Regions from separate parts of the Chengkuizengella sediminis genome, predicted to be linked through region 2. Evidence: predicted binding sites of a transcription regulator. Region 2 holds the regulator's gene; the other holds the start of a gene.

Region 1 (8,455 bases), on a different contig from region 2:
CATAAGTCTTATAAATGTTTTTATTAATTTTTGCTTTTGTTGTTCATTCTTTAGAAGTTCGTTTACTAAACAATTTAATGAAATTTCACACCGACTGACGATTTCCTTTGCAGTAATAGGACTGATCCCGCTAAAGTTATTTAGGATAAACTGCCAAGATTTTTCTTCCTCTCCAAACTCTGTATTTCTAAATAACTCATTCATTTGATCCTCTGAACAATTTAGCGGATTTATTTTTCCTTGATCAGGAGGAGTGATATATTCTGCGCCAGGTAAAACAACTCTATGTCTATTAATCAAGGCATTAATATGGTGGATGCTATCAAAAATTATATTTTTTTCTAAATCTAACAAGATAATATTACTATGACGTCCCATAATTTCTACTACAATGACTTTGCGATTAAAATCACCTAATTCATCTCTTTGTCTAACTTTAATATGAAATATTCGTTCGAGTTCAATCTGGTGAATGGACTCAATAATGCCATTTTCACAATGTTTTCTTAATAACATACAAAACATTGGAGCTTCCATTGGATTACGAGAAGATCCTTCTGTTAAATGTGCCCTAGGATAAGTGGGGTTTGCTGAAAGGATTAACTTTTGATTTTTCCCTTGGGCTCTTATATGTAAACGTATGTCATGTTCGTTGGGTTGATATATTTTATTAATTCTTCCACCTACACAATTTTGAAGTTCGTGTATAAGTGCGTGAATAACGAGTCCGTCTATAGCCATATTTTGTACGCTCCATTTCTTGTTTCTAAATCAATACTTAGTAAAGTTTTTTTGCAAGTATCTCCTTATTTTATACTATATTTGCAAGATTAAAAAGTTCGTTATAAAAGTGATAATTTGTGGCTTGTCTGAATACATTTACCCTAGACAAGGTTTTAGGGAGGGGGACAAGTGATGAGTCAAAGGAAATGGTACCAACTAAGCACAGATGAAACGTTAGAAACATACAGAGTGAATGCCAAAGAGGGGCTTTCTGGAAAGGAAGTAACTAGGAACCTAGAAGAGTTTGGGGAAAATGTGATCATCGAAAAACAAAAGATTTCACCTATTATATTATTTTTAAATCAATTTAAAGATTTTATGGTACTAGTATTGGTTGGTGCGGTATTGATATCAGGGTTGCTGGGTGAATATTTGGATGCTATAACGATCATTGCTATCATTGTTATGAATGGTATATTAGGTTTTGTTCAGGAATTTAGAGCGGAACGGTCCTTACGTGCTTTAAAGGAAATGTCTGCACCCACAGCTAGAGTTATCAGAAATGGAGTAGAGATGAGTATTAAAGCGAGTGAGCTTGTACCCGGTGACTTGATTTTAGTGACTGGTGGTGATCGTATCCCTGCAGATATAAGGTTTATTAATACAAATGGATTACAAGTAGAGGAATCGGCATTAACAGGTGAATCTGTATCTGTGACAAAACACCATGAAACGATTGAAGAAGATGAAGTTCCTTTGGGTGATCAACGAAATTTAGGTTTTATGGGAACTATGATTACGAAAGGAACTGCAAAAGGCATCGTTGTTAAAACTGGAATGGATACAGAAATGGGTAAAATTGCAGATTTGATTCAAAATACAGAATCAGCAGAGACTCCACTTCAACATCGCTTAGAGCAGTTAGGTAAAATATTAATAGCATTATCTATTGGGTTAACGATTATGGTTGTTGTTGCAGGAATATTACATGGACAACCAACGTACGGTATGTTTTTGGCGGGTGTAAGTTTAGCTGTTGCAGCTATACCAGAAGGTCTACCAGCAATTGTAACTATCGCGCTTGCACTTGGTGTTCAACGAATGATAAAACGGAAAGCCATAGTGAGAAAACTGCCTTCTGTTGAAACATTAGGGTGTGCTTCTGTTATTTGCTCTGACAAAACAGGAACGTTAACACAGAACAAAATGACAGTGACTCATTTATGGATGGAAGATAAAATTTTAGAAGTATCAGGGGACGGTTATAGACCTGCGGGAGAGCTAAAACATAAAGGAAAAACGATGGATGTACAAAAAGATTCATCTATTCGGCGTTTAATGCAAATATCTGTCCTTTGTAATAATGCTACTTTGCAAAAAACATCAGATAAACAAAACAAAAAAAGAAACCAAAAGCAACAATCAGACTGGAGCATTGATGGAGATCCTACTGAGGGGGCTTTACTTGTATTGGGTGCTAAAGCAGGTATGACATATTCTTCCTTACAAAACTTATATCAAAGAGAAAAGGAGCTCCCTTTCGATTCAGAAAGAAAAAGAATGTCTGTCCTAGTAAAACATCAAGGTGGAAAGTTAATATGTACAAAAGGGGCACCTGATTTATTGTTAGATCGTTGTTCTTATGTTCTATGGGAAGGGAAAGTAACCCCTTTGAACGAAACATTAAGAAAGAAAATTTTATCTGCTAACGAAGCAATGGCCAGATCTGCTTTAAGAGTTTTAGGTTTAGCTTATCGAGATATAAGAAAGTCAGAATCACAAGATGATGATGAGGCTTTAGAAAATAATTTAATATTTGTTGGATTAACAGGTATGATAGATCCTCCTCGAAAAGAAGTTCATGAGGCTATATTTAAATGTAAAAAAGCAGGGATTAAAACAGTGATGATCACAGGAGATCATCAAACAACAGCGGAAGCGATTGCCAGACAATTAGGAATTGTTTATAAAGATGGTGGTCGTACAATCAATGGAAAACAACTCGCTAAAATGTCAGATGATGAGTTAGATCAAATGATAGATGATGTGAATGTATTTGCCCGTGTTTCACCTGAGCATAAACTAAGAATTGTTAAATCTCTCCAGAGAAAAGGTCATGTTGTAGCAATGACAGGTGATGGTGTAAATGATGCGCCTGCTATCAAGGCTGCTGATATTGGGATTTCGATGGGAATAACGGGAACGGATGTTTCTAAAGAGGCATCTGCATTAGTGTTAAGTGATGATAATTTTACTACTATTGTGTCAGCAATTGAGGAAGGTAGAGGCATTTATGAAAATATTCGTAAATTTATTCGTTACTTGCTTGCTTCGAATGTAGGGGAAATTTTAACAATGTTTATTGCTATGATGATGGGAATGCCGCTTCCTCTAGTTCCTATACAAATTTTATGGGTGAACTTGGTTACCGATGGATTACCTGCTATGGCACTAGGGGTAGATCAAGCTGAGGATGATTTGATGAAACAAAAACCCCGCCCAGCAAAGGAAAATATATTTGGCAGAAGGTTAGGTTGGAAAATTATTAGTCGTGGGATTGTCATTGGGATATGTACACTTGCTGCGTTTTGGATTATCTTAAGAGAAAACCCTGGAGATCCAGATACGTTAGTTAGAGCACAAACGGTTGCATTTTCAACTCTTGTGATGGCTCAACTCATACATGTTTTTGATTGTCGAAGCTCACAGTCAATTTTTCATCGAAACATATTTCAAAATATGTATTTAGTTATAGCGGTGTTATCCTCTGTATTGTTGTTATTAGGTGTATTATATATTGACGCTCTTCAACCTATTTTTAAAACAGTAGGTTTGGGCTTAAATGAATGGTCATTAGTATTAGTATTTGCAGGAATTCCGAGTTTCTTCTTTGGGGCTGGAAGTGTAATTAAAACAATGTTTAGAAAAAAGAAAAGAATCAAATTTAGCTCCAAACCGATGGCAAGGTAACACTTACCCCAGAAAAACAATACCCACAAAAGTGAGGATAAGTCTGGAAGATTAATCCTATTACTTTTGCGGGGCCCAGAATATAAACATCCAAAAAGTGAAGCAAAGCTATGAAGGTTAATTATCTAAAGAACTTTCAAAATCACTTAGTAAGTGGTTAGGAGGTTCTTTTTAATGAGATTGGATTCACAAGCATGGGTATGTAAAATGTATTATTTAAAGTGATTTCGTTTCTGAATACAAAATTAATGTATTAAAATCTATTTTATTACTTGAACAATCATGTTAAATTATTGTAGATTAGATTGAAGGAGTGATTTTAATGGAATTTACAAAAATGAATGGTTTAGGCAACGACTTCATTATTGTTTCGGGGGAAAAACAATTACCAGAAAAAGCTTCAGATTTAGCGATTAAAGTTTGTAATAGATATTTTGGAATAGGTGCAGATGGTTTAGTATATATTCTCCCATCACAAAAGGCAGATTTTATGATGCGGATTATTAATTCGGACGGTTCAGAAGCTGAGCAGTGTGGAAATGCAATTCGTTGTGTGGCAAAGTATGTATACGATCAAGGATTAACAAATAAAACAGAAATTTCAATTGAAACCATTGGTGCGGGTGCACAAAAAGTATGGTTGAACGTAAACCAAGGAAAAGTGAACACCGTAAAAGTGGATATGGGAGAACCAATATTACAAGGGAAACAAGTACCAACTACAATAGATCAAGATGTTGTAGTGAACTATCCTATAGAGGTTGAAGGTAGACAATTTCATTTTACAGCGGTATCGATGGGAAATCCTCATTGTGTGATTTATGTAGATGATGCAGTGAATTTTGATTTAGCAACATGGGGTCCAAAACTAGAAAAACACCCACTATTTCCTAATAAAATTAATGTGGAGTTTGTCTCGATAAGAGATACTTCTTTCATGGATATGCGTGTATGGGAAAGAGGAGCTGGTCCTACATTAGCTTGTGGAACTGGAGCATGCGCAACTGTAGTTGCTTCTGTTTTAAACGAAAAATCTGATCGTAATGCAACGGTGTCCTTAAAAGGTGGGGATTTATTCATTGAATGGAATGAAGAAGATAATCATGTATATATGACGGGTCCAGCTGAGGAAGTGTACCGAGGAAAACTTCTTTAAAATAACCAAAGAAACCTTCAAATCACTAGAATGTGGTGGGGAGGTTTTATTTCAGATTTCTACATTTAAACATGTATATAAAATGAATTTTTTATGAACTTATGATCATTTGTGATAAATATCACATCCTTACTCCTTGGGCGCGCTTACAATTTAAAAAGAAATACCATTAATTTAAGGAGTGTGGGTGGGATGAGATTAAAAGAATTTTTAAGAAGTGGACATAACCCAACATTATTTGCCTCATTTTTATATTTTGATATTAGTTTTATGATATGGGTTCTACTTGGTCCTACAGGTACGTTTATCGTTGAGGATTTAGGACTTTCCGATTTTGAAAAGGGTATGATGGTTGGGATTCCAGTATTGGGTGGAGCTTTATTACGCATTCCTATGGGATTAATGGCAGATCGATTCGGTGGAAAACGTATTGGTCAAATCGGTATGATTTTAACGATGATCCCATTAACATGGGGATGGTTATTCGCAAACAATCTTCCTCAAATTTACATGTTAGGATTTTTACTTGGTGTCGCTGGAGCAAGTTTTGCCGTTGCGTTACCATTGGCAAGTCGTTGGTATCCTAAAAAACATCAAGGTTTAGCCATGGGGATTGCAGGAGCGGGTAATAGTGGTACGGTCATAGCAACGTTGTTTGGACCACGGTTAGCTGAAATGTACAGTTGGCAGGCTGTTTTTGGAATAGCACTTTTACCATTACTCATTGCGTTTGTGGTATTTACTATATTAGCTAAAGATAATCCTAAAGCTGTAAAACCTATGAAAGTTTCAGAATACATGCAGGTGATCAAACATAAACATACATGGTTGTATAGCTTTTTTTATAGTTTGTCTTTTGGTGGTTTTGTTGGTTTAACAGGTTATTTAACTTTATTCTTTTATGATCAGTATGGTGTAAGTAAGGTTACTGCTGGAGATTTTGTTACATTATGTGTTTTTGCAGGTAGCTTTATACGTCCGATTGGAGGGTACTTCGCAGATAGATATGGAGGATTACGTTTATTAGTTTTTTTATTTAGTGGTGCGATGATTACATTATTGATAGTAGGTATGCTTCCTTCAGTTTATGTAGCATTAGCTATGTTGTTTTTAACATTACTATTTTTAGGTGCAGCCAATGGAGCACTCTTTCAAGTTATCCCTGTCCAATTTCCTAAAGAGGTCGGACTTTTAACTGGCTTTGTTGGGGCTGCTGGTGGATTAGGAGGATTTTTCCTTCCCAATATATTAGGTACTTTCAAAGAACTTACTGGAACATACACCTATGGCTTCTGGTGGGTATCTGGGACTATTTTAGTTGCAATTGTTATATTAGTAGTTATGCAAAAAACAAGTCGAGTTAGGAATGCTCAAGTTATGGTTAATAAAGTTTAGATGATCGATAAATCACAGATAAGTGTTTTAATAAATTTAGTGTCAATAAGCTGATAAAAAAGGATTGTCGGAAGTCTATTAAGATTTTATCAACGACTTAAAGCAGTCCTTTTTTTGCTATAACATAAATTTTTAAACAATTACTTATACTGGGTTTTTAATAAGAAGATTTGCTTAATTACTTATCTTTCTACCCGTTTTATGATACATTTAAGTATAATATTTTAAATGTGGGGGATGGAAATGAAACCAGATTTGCGCGAACTACTTAAAAACAATATTATTACCGGTGATGGCGCAATGGGAACCTATTTATATAACCTTGGATTTCCAGTAGGTATTTCGTATGAAGAGTTTAATATGATTAGACCTGATGTCATAGCGGACGTGCATCGTAAATATTATGAAGCAGGAGCTCGTTTGATTGAAACTAATACATTTACTGCAACTAGAGAAAAGTTATCTAAATATGGTTTAGAAAATGAAGTGAAAGCCATTAACCGTGCTGGGGTAGAAATTGCTCGAAGTGCTGTTGGTGAGGATGCATATGTTGTCGGGGCTATTGGCTCCATTCGAGCTGGTCGTCGAAATAACATCACAACAGAACAATTAAGAAAAGATTTTGAAGAACAAGTTGATGCTTTATTAAATGGAATAGTAGATGGATTTATTCTAGAAACTTTTTTTGATTTAGAAGAGGCAATTATACCTATACAAATCATTCGTTCAAAGAGTGATCTTCCAATCATTTGTCAATTTGCTATTGAGGATGCAGGACGTACATCTGATGGGTTTTTTATATCAGAAGCATTTCGTCAAGTTAGAGAACAAGGCGCTGATATTGTGGGATTAAACTGTCGAAGTGGTCCTAATTTGATGTTAAGAACATTGGAGAATGTTTCTCCTCAAGAAGAAGTGCCGTTATCTGTTTTTCCAAATGCAGGAATTCCGGATTATGTGGATGGGGAATATACTTACATGGCTTCACCAGAATACTTTGCTCAAAGTGCATTGCGTTTTGCCAAGTTAGGAGCTAAAATTATCGGTGGCTGCTGTGGAACTACACCTGAGCATGTTAGTGCAATTACTGATGCACTTAAAGGTTTTGATCCACAAGACCACATTCCACTACCTACCAGACCTACTAAAGATTCAATAGTTCATCATAAAACTAGCGTTTTTAACAATATAATAGAAGAAAAAGAACCTTCCATTGTTGAAATTGTTAAACAAAGACATACAGTTATCGTTGAGTTGGATCCACCGAGAGATTTGGATATAAGCAAGTTCATGTCAGGGGCAGAAGCTTTAAAACAAGTGGGTGCAGATGCCGTGACTATGGCAGATAATTCATTAGCAGTGACAAGAATGAGTAATTTAGCTTTAGGACAGTTAATTAAGGAAAAACATGATGTCCGTCCATTAGTGCATATTGCTTGTCGTGACCGTAATTTGATAGGTTCTCAGACTCATATGATGGGGCTGCATGCTCTAGGTATTGATCATGTTTTAGCGGTAACAGGTGATCCGGCTAGATTTGGTGATTTACCAGGTTCTAGTTCTGTGTATGATACTACTTCCTTTGAAATGATTAGAATGATTAAACAGCTTAATGAAGGCATTTCTTTTTCAGGAAGACCACTAAAGCAAAAAGCAAATTTTGTAGTAGGAGCTGCCTTTAATCCAAATGTAAAACATTTGGATAAAGCGGTAAAACGACTTGAAAGAAAAATTGACGCTGGAGCTGATTATATTATGACCCAGCCTGTTTATGACCCCAATTTAATCGAAGATGTATATGAAGTTACCAAACATTTAAATACTCCTATTTTCATAGGGATTATGCCACTTGCAAGTGAGCGAAATGCAGAATATCTTCACAATGAAGTGCCTGGAATACAATTGTCAGATGAAGTAAGAAAAAGAATGGCAGGTTTATCAGGCGAAGAGGGTAGAAGAGAAGGTGTAGAAATAGCAAAGGAATTATTAGATGTGGCTGTAAATTATTTCAAAGGTATTTATTTGATCACACCTTTTATGTCTTACAAAATGACTGCTGATTTAACGCAATATGTATGGGTAAAAACAAATCGTTACGATCATTACTTGTACCCAATCTCAAAATGAATTAAAATAAAATATTGGATGTGTCTAAATGTTACAAAGTATGACTGGTTTTGGTCAAGCCATCCGGTTGATGAAAGGTTATCA
Region 2 (8,455 bases):
TCATGAGGATGGTCCTATTTGATATTTCATATTAAGTGATTCGAGACTTTTGATCTATTTATTTTGCATTAATTCTCTAAACTGGTTACCATTTAAAACTTCTTCATCAATTAGTATTTGTAAAGACTGTTCAAATACAGGTTTATAATGATCTAAATCCGCACGCGTTTTTATAGTTAAGTCATCTAAAATACCTTTGCTTGTTTTTAACAAATCCTCTTTTGTCACCATATCTTGGTTCACAATACCTAGTTCAGTTAAACCTGAATAAATCATATTTTCTGTTAGATTTAAAGCTTGTTCGAAATCATTCCTTGATCCCGTGCTTCTACCTCCATAAAACATTTGTTCAGCTACTGAACCACCTAAAGTAATTTGAATTTGCTGTTCTAAATAACTCTTCGTATACAAATACTGATCTTTCTGCGGATTATGACGCACAAATCCTAGTGCTTGACCTCTAGGGGTTAATGACACCTGTGAAACGGAGCCAGGGCGAACTAATTCAGCCATAATAGCATGACCTAACTCATGAAGAGCAACTCTTTCTCGCTCTTCGTTTGTTGATTCTCGATCCGTTTTTTCACCCATCATCACCTTATCAATTGCTAAAGAAAGATGTTTATGCTGTATATTATTTTCCTTATTTCTCATCGCATAAATAGCGGCTTCGTTCATCACACTTTCTAACTGTGCACCGGAAAATCCATAAGATTCAGCTGCAACTTTATTTAAATCTACCTCTTTATTTATTGGTTTATTTTTTGCATGAATATTAAGAATATGAAATCTGCCTTTTTTATCTGGGAGATCAACTTGAATCTGACGATCAAAACGTCCTGGACGAAGCAAAGCACTATCCAGCATTTCCTTACGGTTCGTTGCTGCCATCATAAGTATACGAGGTGTTTCCGCTGTATGAATACCATCCATTTCAGTTAACAACTGATTTAAAGTTTGATCATATTCGCGATGCTGCCCACCATCACGTTTGCCTCCAATGACATCAATTTCATCAATAAAAACAACAACACTTTCCTTTTTTTCCTTGATAGCTTTCATTTTTGCTTCTTTAAACATATCACGTATACGACTAGCACCAACTCCAACATATTTCTCAACAAATTCACTTCCTGATGCTGAAACAAATATTGAATTTGTATAATGAGCTGCTGCTTTTGCTAACAATGTTTTACCTGTTCCAGGAGGTCCTGTTAGCAAGATCCCTTTCAAAGGACGAATCCCTAACTTTGCTATTTCATCTTTGTGAATTAAAAAATCTAATGCTTCTTTCAGCTCATTTTTCGCACTATCTTGTCCGCCAATATCTTCAAAAGTTAAATGTGAAATCTTAGCTTCAGAACGTTTCCGCTCCCCTTGAATACCAACAGTTCCTTTTACTTTAGTGAAATAAAACACCCCAAAGCCTAACGCTAATAATACAACTATGGGTGTCACGTTAACACCAATATATAATAAAAAGAAAATGAGAACGGGAAGAAAACCCAAAGCAATTTCTTTTCCGTATTTATTCATAATTACCAGACCTCCAGTTCCGCAGATGTTCGTGGTAAAATGATGACTTTATAATGTTCATTAAGCTTTAATTGTACATAAACATTCTGATCATCCATTTCAGTTTTCACTTCTAGACCTTCTACTTTTTGTTTTTGCTGTTCAAGTTTTAAAGGAATATCTCCATACTGTTGATTATCCATTGCTTGAGCAACATCAAATAAAGAAGATGACCACCATTGATCGATCTTGTCATTAGAATTATCTATTATGTGATATGTTACTTCACGGTTATTAATAACAGACTCACCTTCTAATTCAATCTGTTGAATGACTTCTCTCAAACTAATGTTTGGATCTATTGATAATTCAATGGTTACCTGTTCCGTGTCAAAAGTTGTATTTACATCGTTCACACCATCTATATTTGAAACAATATCTGTCATTGGATTTGTTAAGGCGTAACTATTGTATAGAGACCATCCGCCAAATAAAACAGAAAAAGAGATCACTAAACTAACTAAAATGGGTATAGGACGAAACTTCATATATACGCCTCCTTCATTAGTATATCACTTTAGTATGTACAACTAGTATATCACATTTGTGTGTGTTGCTTCGAATGTAATCTGTGGAAATAGAAAAAAAGACGTCCGATTTTCTCGGACATCTTTTATCTCATTACACTCATTGTATATGTTTCTAACCATTCACCATCTTCAAATTGATAAAAATCATAATAATGTCTCGTTCCTTTTTCATCGTCACGTTTATAAAATACTTCCCAAGCCCATTCATCTGTCCATTTTGCTGGAGTGACACGTAAAAGTTCAATATCTGGTTCATTGTTTAATATACGTTCTTTTATTTCTTCCTTAGAGATGCCATCAGAAACCAGCTCGGTATGGACATCATTTTCACTTAGCCAAACGATAATATCCTGCTCTTCTTTATTTTTACCATAAATAATCGTATAAACGTCGTCTCCAATAAAAGTATCGGTATCCATCACTTCAATAAGATTTGTCTCTGCATATGCTTTCGTTACGGCTTCATTTACTTCCGCTCGGTGTGGACTTTGAATCGTTAAATAATACCATCGCAACACTAAAAATACGATAATTAGAAATAAAAAAATGAGAACACTATATCTAATTAATTTTTGTTTTTTTAAAGATCGTTCATATTCGCGAGCCATAATTTATTTGGTCAACCTTTCAAAACAGGCATTAAATTCGTATTTAATTTTTTCCTCATCTAAAGTCAGAAGTTCTTTGTTTTTAACAAGCTGATTTCCATTCACCCAAACGTCTTCAACATCACCTGCAGCTGCTGAATATACGACATGTGATATAACATCTGATTTAGGTAATAAATGAGCTTGATTGCTATTTAGAGCGATAAAATCTGCTTTCATACCTACTTTTAACATCCCAACATCATTTAACCATATTGATCTTGCACCATTAATTGTTCCTAAACGCAACGCATCTACTGCAGGAATTGCTGTTGGATCATATGTGTTTCCTTTATGGATTAATGCAGCTAACCTTATTTCCTCAAACATATCTAAATTATTATTACTTGCCGCACTATCTGTACCTAAAGAAACAAGAACCCCTTCTTTCATTAGTTCAGGTAATCTGGCAATTCCACTTGCTAATTTCAAATTACTCCCTGGATTATGAGAAATATGAACGGAATGTTCCTTTAATATTCCAATTTCTTCATCCGTTAGATGAACTGCATGAGCTACAAGACATGGTTGATCTAACACGCCTAACTTTTGCAAGTGTGCTACAGGTCTTAAACCGTACTGCTTCTCATTTTCCAAAACTTCATGTTGTGTTTCTGACATATGTGTATGAATGGGCAGTTGAAGTTCTGACGCAGCCTGTACAATTTTCTCTATAAACTCTGGAGTGCAAGTATAAGGAGCATGAGGACTCATCATCGTTGTAATTCTTCCGTCCGCTTTTCCATGCCAATTTTTTGCAAATGTTTTTGCTTCGTTTAACTTAGCATCTTGCACTTCCTTCCCACCAAAACCGATCATCCCTCTGGTTAAAGAAGCCCTCATACCTGAAACTTCTACTGCTTGTGCTACTTCATCCATGTGATCATACATATCTACAAAACAAGTTGTTCCACCTTTAATCATTTCCAAGATGGATAATTGAGTGCCCCATCTCACTTCTTCGTTTGTAAACTTCGCTTCCATAGGCCACATATTATCCTCTAACCATACCTGAAGCGCCATGTCATCCGCATAACCACGTAATAATGACATTGCCGCATGGTTATGTGTATTTACTAATCCAGGCATATAGATGCGATTAGAACCATCAATTATCTGATCATAGTCATTTTTACCTTCTGGTTTTTCTTTTCCAATATACTGAATAAGTTCATTTTCAACTACCATATAACCATCTTTTATCGTTTCATGTCCATTCATTGTAATAAATGTTCCATTTTTAATGAGTAATTTCATTCTTGATTCCTCTTTTCAATTCAATACATCCATTTAGATTCTTTTATGTTTCCATTTTCACTTTCTTATGTATTAATTATAAACGTTTACGTAACGATAAAGTCAAATATGAATGTTGCTTATGATTCATTTTAATAAAAGAAAAAATGGCAACAAGAAGAACGAAGGTAGCCACTACACTGCCTTCAGCACCGAATAATCCACCATTTATAAATTCTAGACCTTGAGTATGGTTTTTAATCAATGAATTCACTTCATTTCCTGAAACTTCAAATCCAAAAATATTTCCCTGAAAATAATTCCAAGTCAAATGTATCCCAATTGGCATCCAAAGCCCACCGCTAACTTCCCTGCTAACCGCAAGTAATACACCAGCTAAAAATATATTGATCAGCGGAATTGGGGAGTCAAATACAGATAAATTTAACATATGTAATCCTGCAAAAATGAAACTTGAACTTAGTATAGCAGGCCATGCACCATAATGATATTTAAACAACCCTTGCAAATAACCTCTACAAAACAGCTCTTCATTTACAGCAGTTAAGATAAAAATCACTAATGCTAAAGCTAACTGAAACCACAATTGAGAATCAGAACGTACTGATTCAATCGTAATCCCACCCAATATCCAAATCATTAAAAATGAGATAGACATTAATAATATCCCTATTAGTGAACCAAAAAAAAACTGCTTTCCCCAATCACTCTGCTTCCATCCCATAAACCACTTCTGTTTTTTTTCAAATATTATATACATCAAAATAGCTGCGGATATAAAACCAAGAGCTTGAGGTATATACAAGACTAAAACAATCATCGGCTCTTTTAAGTTAACAGAACCCGCGATAGTTTCAAGGGCTACGGGATCATTGGATATTAAAACATAAAGACTTGTGGAGATTATTGTATATATAAATGTTATGAATAATGCCAATAATAAGCTTAATAAAACCTTACCAATTACTTTTAATAATGTATTATTCGTTTCTGACATAGGATGTTCCATCACCTCAGTTTGGATTGGATCTTATCTTTCTAAGATATCATCATTTCTAGTCTAAATAATATGCTAAGCTATGAAGCTCAGTTGTAAAATCTGCATGATGCACTTTAATTTCTGGAGGAACCTTTATAATTTTTGGTGCAAAGTTTAAAATGGCTTCAACACCAGCTTTCACAAAAGCATCCGCTACATTTTGTGCTTCACTGGCTGGAACAGTGATAATGCCTATTCTGATCTTTTGTGATTGAACGGTTTCTGTAAGCTCGTTCATTGGCTGAACGATTAAATTGTTAATTTTGCCCCCTACTTTTTCAGGGAAATCGTCAAATACAGCCGTGATTTTCATATTGCTCTTTAAATAAATATTATAATTACACAGTGCATGACCTAAATTACCTGCACCAACTAGTGCAACATGATTTGTCTGATCTAACTTCAATATCTGTTGAATTTTTTCAATAAGATAAGGTACATCATAACCGATTCCTTTTTTCCCAAACTCTCCAAAGTAATTAAGATCCTTACGTATCTGGGCAGGGTTCATACCTAATTTCTCTCCAAAATCTCTAGATGATACAGTTTGAATATTTCTAACATGTAATTCATTTAAAAACCTTAAATATATCGGGAGTCTTCTCACAACTGCTTCAGAAATTTTTTTCATTTCACACAACCTCTTTTCCTACTTCATCAATCCAAGAACCATTCTTGGATTCGTGGCACCATTTGCTCTGACTTCATATGTTCGATTTTAGGTTTTGGAAGTGAATACAGAAAATGTTTACCATATTGTGTATGAATAACTCGGGTATCATATATAATGACGACACCTTTATCTTTTTCAGTGCGAATGAGTCTTCCAAACCCCTGTTTAAACCTTATGACTGCTTGAGGAACAGAATACTTCATAAACGGATTTTGCTTTTTTTCCTTTAAATAATCACATTTTGCCTCAACAACAGGATCATTCGGAGGCTGGAATGGTAATCTAACAATGACCAAACAGCTAAGTGCTTCACCTGGAATATCTACACCTTCCCAGAAACTGCTTGCACCTAGTAATATACTTTTATCACTTTTTTGGAACATACGTGTTAATTTACTTCTGTTTCCTGAATCTACACCTTGACCTAATATTTGAAAACCTTGCGGTTTTAAAACCTCCTTTAGTTTCTCATATACCTGCTTAAGCATTCGGTAGGATGTGAATAATACAAGCATTCTACCTTGTGTTTCTATAGCTACTTCAACTAAAGAATTTGTTAAGCTTTGTATAAAATGTTCATCTCCATCAGCACCTCGAATAGCTGGAAAGTCTCTTGGTATACAAACTAAGGACTGATCTCGATAATTAAAAGCTGTAGGAAGCTGAACAGCACGAAGTTTTTCATTTTTCAAATCTTCTTCTAAACCAATCTGTTCCAATGAATATTGAAAAGATTCATTAACAGACATTGTCGCTGATGTCATTATTATACTATTTTTCACTTCAAAAAAGTTTTGTTTCAATATTTCACTTACATCAATAGGTACTCGTTTTAATTGGATTGATTTTTGTTTAAAATGAGCATTTGCTTCTATCCAATAAACTTCATTGTAGTCATTCATTTGCACAAACAATCTAAGATCGTCCCTAAATTGAAACAAATCTTTCATTGCACCGGATAGATCCGTTGATAAACTTTGAAAATCATATTCATCTTGATATTCTTTTAATATAGTTAACAATTCATTACATGTTTTCAAAACTTCGTTTAATTCTAGGTATATGTTTTGTTCAGTAGTTTTAATCGAACTCCAAGATTCAGGCAGTTGATCAACTTTTAAACGAAGTACGACTTGTCCAGCTTCAATAGAAGAGGTATTTCGTTTATTTATGATAACATCATAAAACAAGCCAGATAAAATGTCCCATTCTTCTTTAATTTGTATTAGTTTTTCATAGGTTTTATCTATTTTCCCTGTAAATATATGACCATCTATTTCCTCCATATGCTCCAGTTGAAAACGAAGCTGAGGCAATAAACCATTTTTGCTATCTTTAAAAAGCCAAGTGAATATTCGAATCAATGAAAAATAAGTAAGATTACTTCCCAAATGATGACTGGCTACTTGTTCAAAGTGATGGGCCTCATCAATGACAAGATGACCATAAGAAGGCAACAAGCGATTTTCTGCAATAACATCTGTCATGATCATAGAATGATTTGTAATGATTACATCCGCTTGATTTGCCTGATATTTAGCGCGATGATAAAAGCATTTTTTAAACCATGGACATGATCGATTCAAGCAAGAATCAGCATCACTTGCTACATCCATCCAAAATTCCTTCCCCTTATTTCCAAATGAAACTTCCTCATCATCTCCGTGATTCGTTTCACTTAACCATACTATCATTTGCCCCGCTGTAATACGATCTTCACGTGTATCTGCAATATCCTTTAAATTAATTTTACTTTCAAATTTCCTTAGACAAAGATAATGATTCCTACCTTTTAATACAGCTGCTCGAAAATGAGCAGGAAAAATCTTATGAAGTAATGGAATATCACGTTCCATGAGCTGTGCTTGTAAATTGATGGTATTTGTACTTACTAAAATGGTTTCATGATTCATCAAACCATAATAAATTGAAGGAATTAAATACCCTAGAGATTTTCCTGTTCCTGTACTTGCTTCAATCATTAAATGTTGTTCATTTTCAAATGATTCATATATCTCATGAATCATTTGTTCCTGAGCAGGTCGTTCTTTATAGGATTCAAACTGTTCATTTAATGAATCCTTTATTTCATCTATGAAATGTTCAAAGGATGGGTTTAAGTTAGAGGGTTCAGACTGGTTCAAATTTGAATCAGAAGAATCATCAGCCCAGTCATTCACGTTTAAAGCAAATTGTCTATAGTATTTATTTGTGTTTGTATCTAAGCTTGTTTCAAGTTCCACTTCTGCTTTCAATTCGTGAATAAACCAAGCCAAATCATCAGTAATTGGTTCAAAAATTTGAGCGATCCTTTGTACAGTTAACAAAGGTAAGTTAAAAAAACGATCAAGGCTTTGTAATAAAATATTTGCTGTAGCAAGTGCATCACTATCTGCTTGATGAGGCCTTTCATGGTTAATTCCCAATGAATCAGAAACCATAGACAACTGCAAACTTGTCATATCAGGATACATTAAGCGCAGTAAATCTATGGTATCTAATACTTTCCCATTAAAGGTTGAATATCCTGCTTCTTCCAAAGCTTTTTGTAATAAATTATAATCAAATGCGGCATGATGAGCAACCAATATGCTGTCGCTCAACATGGGTTGAAATTGATCGATTACTTCGTTAATTAAAGGAGCATCCCCCACCATCTCATCAGAAATTCCTGTTAATTCAGTGATAAATGTAGGTATTTCTCTTTCAGGATTCACGAACGATGTATAAGTAT

What was found. Region 2 encodes Rex, which represses fermentation and respiration genes when NADH is low (regulators of the CRP and FNR family bind a similar motif). Its sites were predicted from a motif close to TTGTGAAATATTTCACAA; they were not measured.
Region 1: EPK97_RS01695 (nitrate/nitrite transporter) is a predicted target of Rex. The motif match lies at 4,959-4,976, and genes of this name have one in related genera.

Annotation. Positions count from the first base shown of each region.
Region 1 covers NZ_SIJC01000001.1:346,039-354,493, reverse strand. The annotation lists gene EPK97_RS01710 (Rqc2 family fibronectin-binding protein) at 1-741, opposite strand, end outside; gene EPK97_RS01705 (calcium-translocating P-type ATPase, SERCA-type) at 916-3,693, shown strand; gene dapF (diaminopimelate epimerase) at 4,016-4,849, shown strand; gene EPK97_RS01695 (nitrate/nitrite transporter) at 5,042-6,244, shown strand; gene EPK97_RS01690 (bifunctional homocysteine S-methyltransferase/methylenetetrahydrofolate reductase) at 6,488-8,371, shown strand; gene EPK97_RS01685 (YicC/YloC family endoribonuclease) at 8,400-8,455, shown strand, end outside.
Region 2 covers NZ_SIJC01000002.1:377,485-385,939, reverse strand. The annotation lists gene EPK97_RS06405 (AAA family ATPase) at 55-1,536, opposite strand; gene EPK97_RS06400 (cation transporter) at 1,539-2,063, opposite strand; gene EPK97_RS06395 (cell wall elongation regulator TseB-like domain-containing protein) at 2,189-2,713, opposite strand; gene EPK97_RS06390 (amidohydrolase) at 2,717-4,009, opposite strand; gene EPK97_RS06385 (CPBP family intramembrane glutamic endopeptidase) at 4,086-5,006, opposite strand; gene EPK97_RS06380 (redox-sensing transcriptional repressor Rex) at 5,065-5,679, opposite strand; gene dinG (ATP-dependent DNA helicase DinG) at 5,706-8,455, opposite strand, start outside.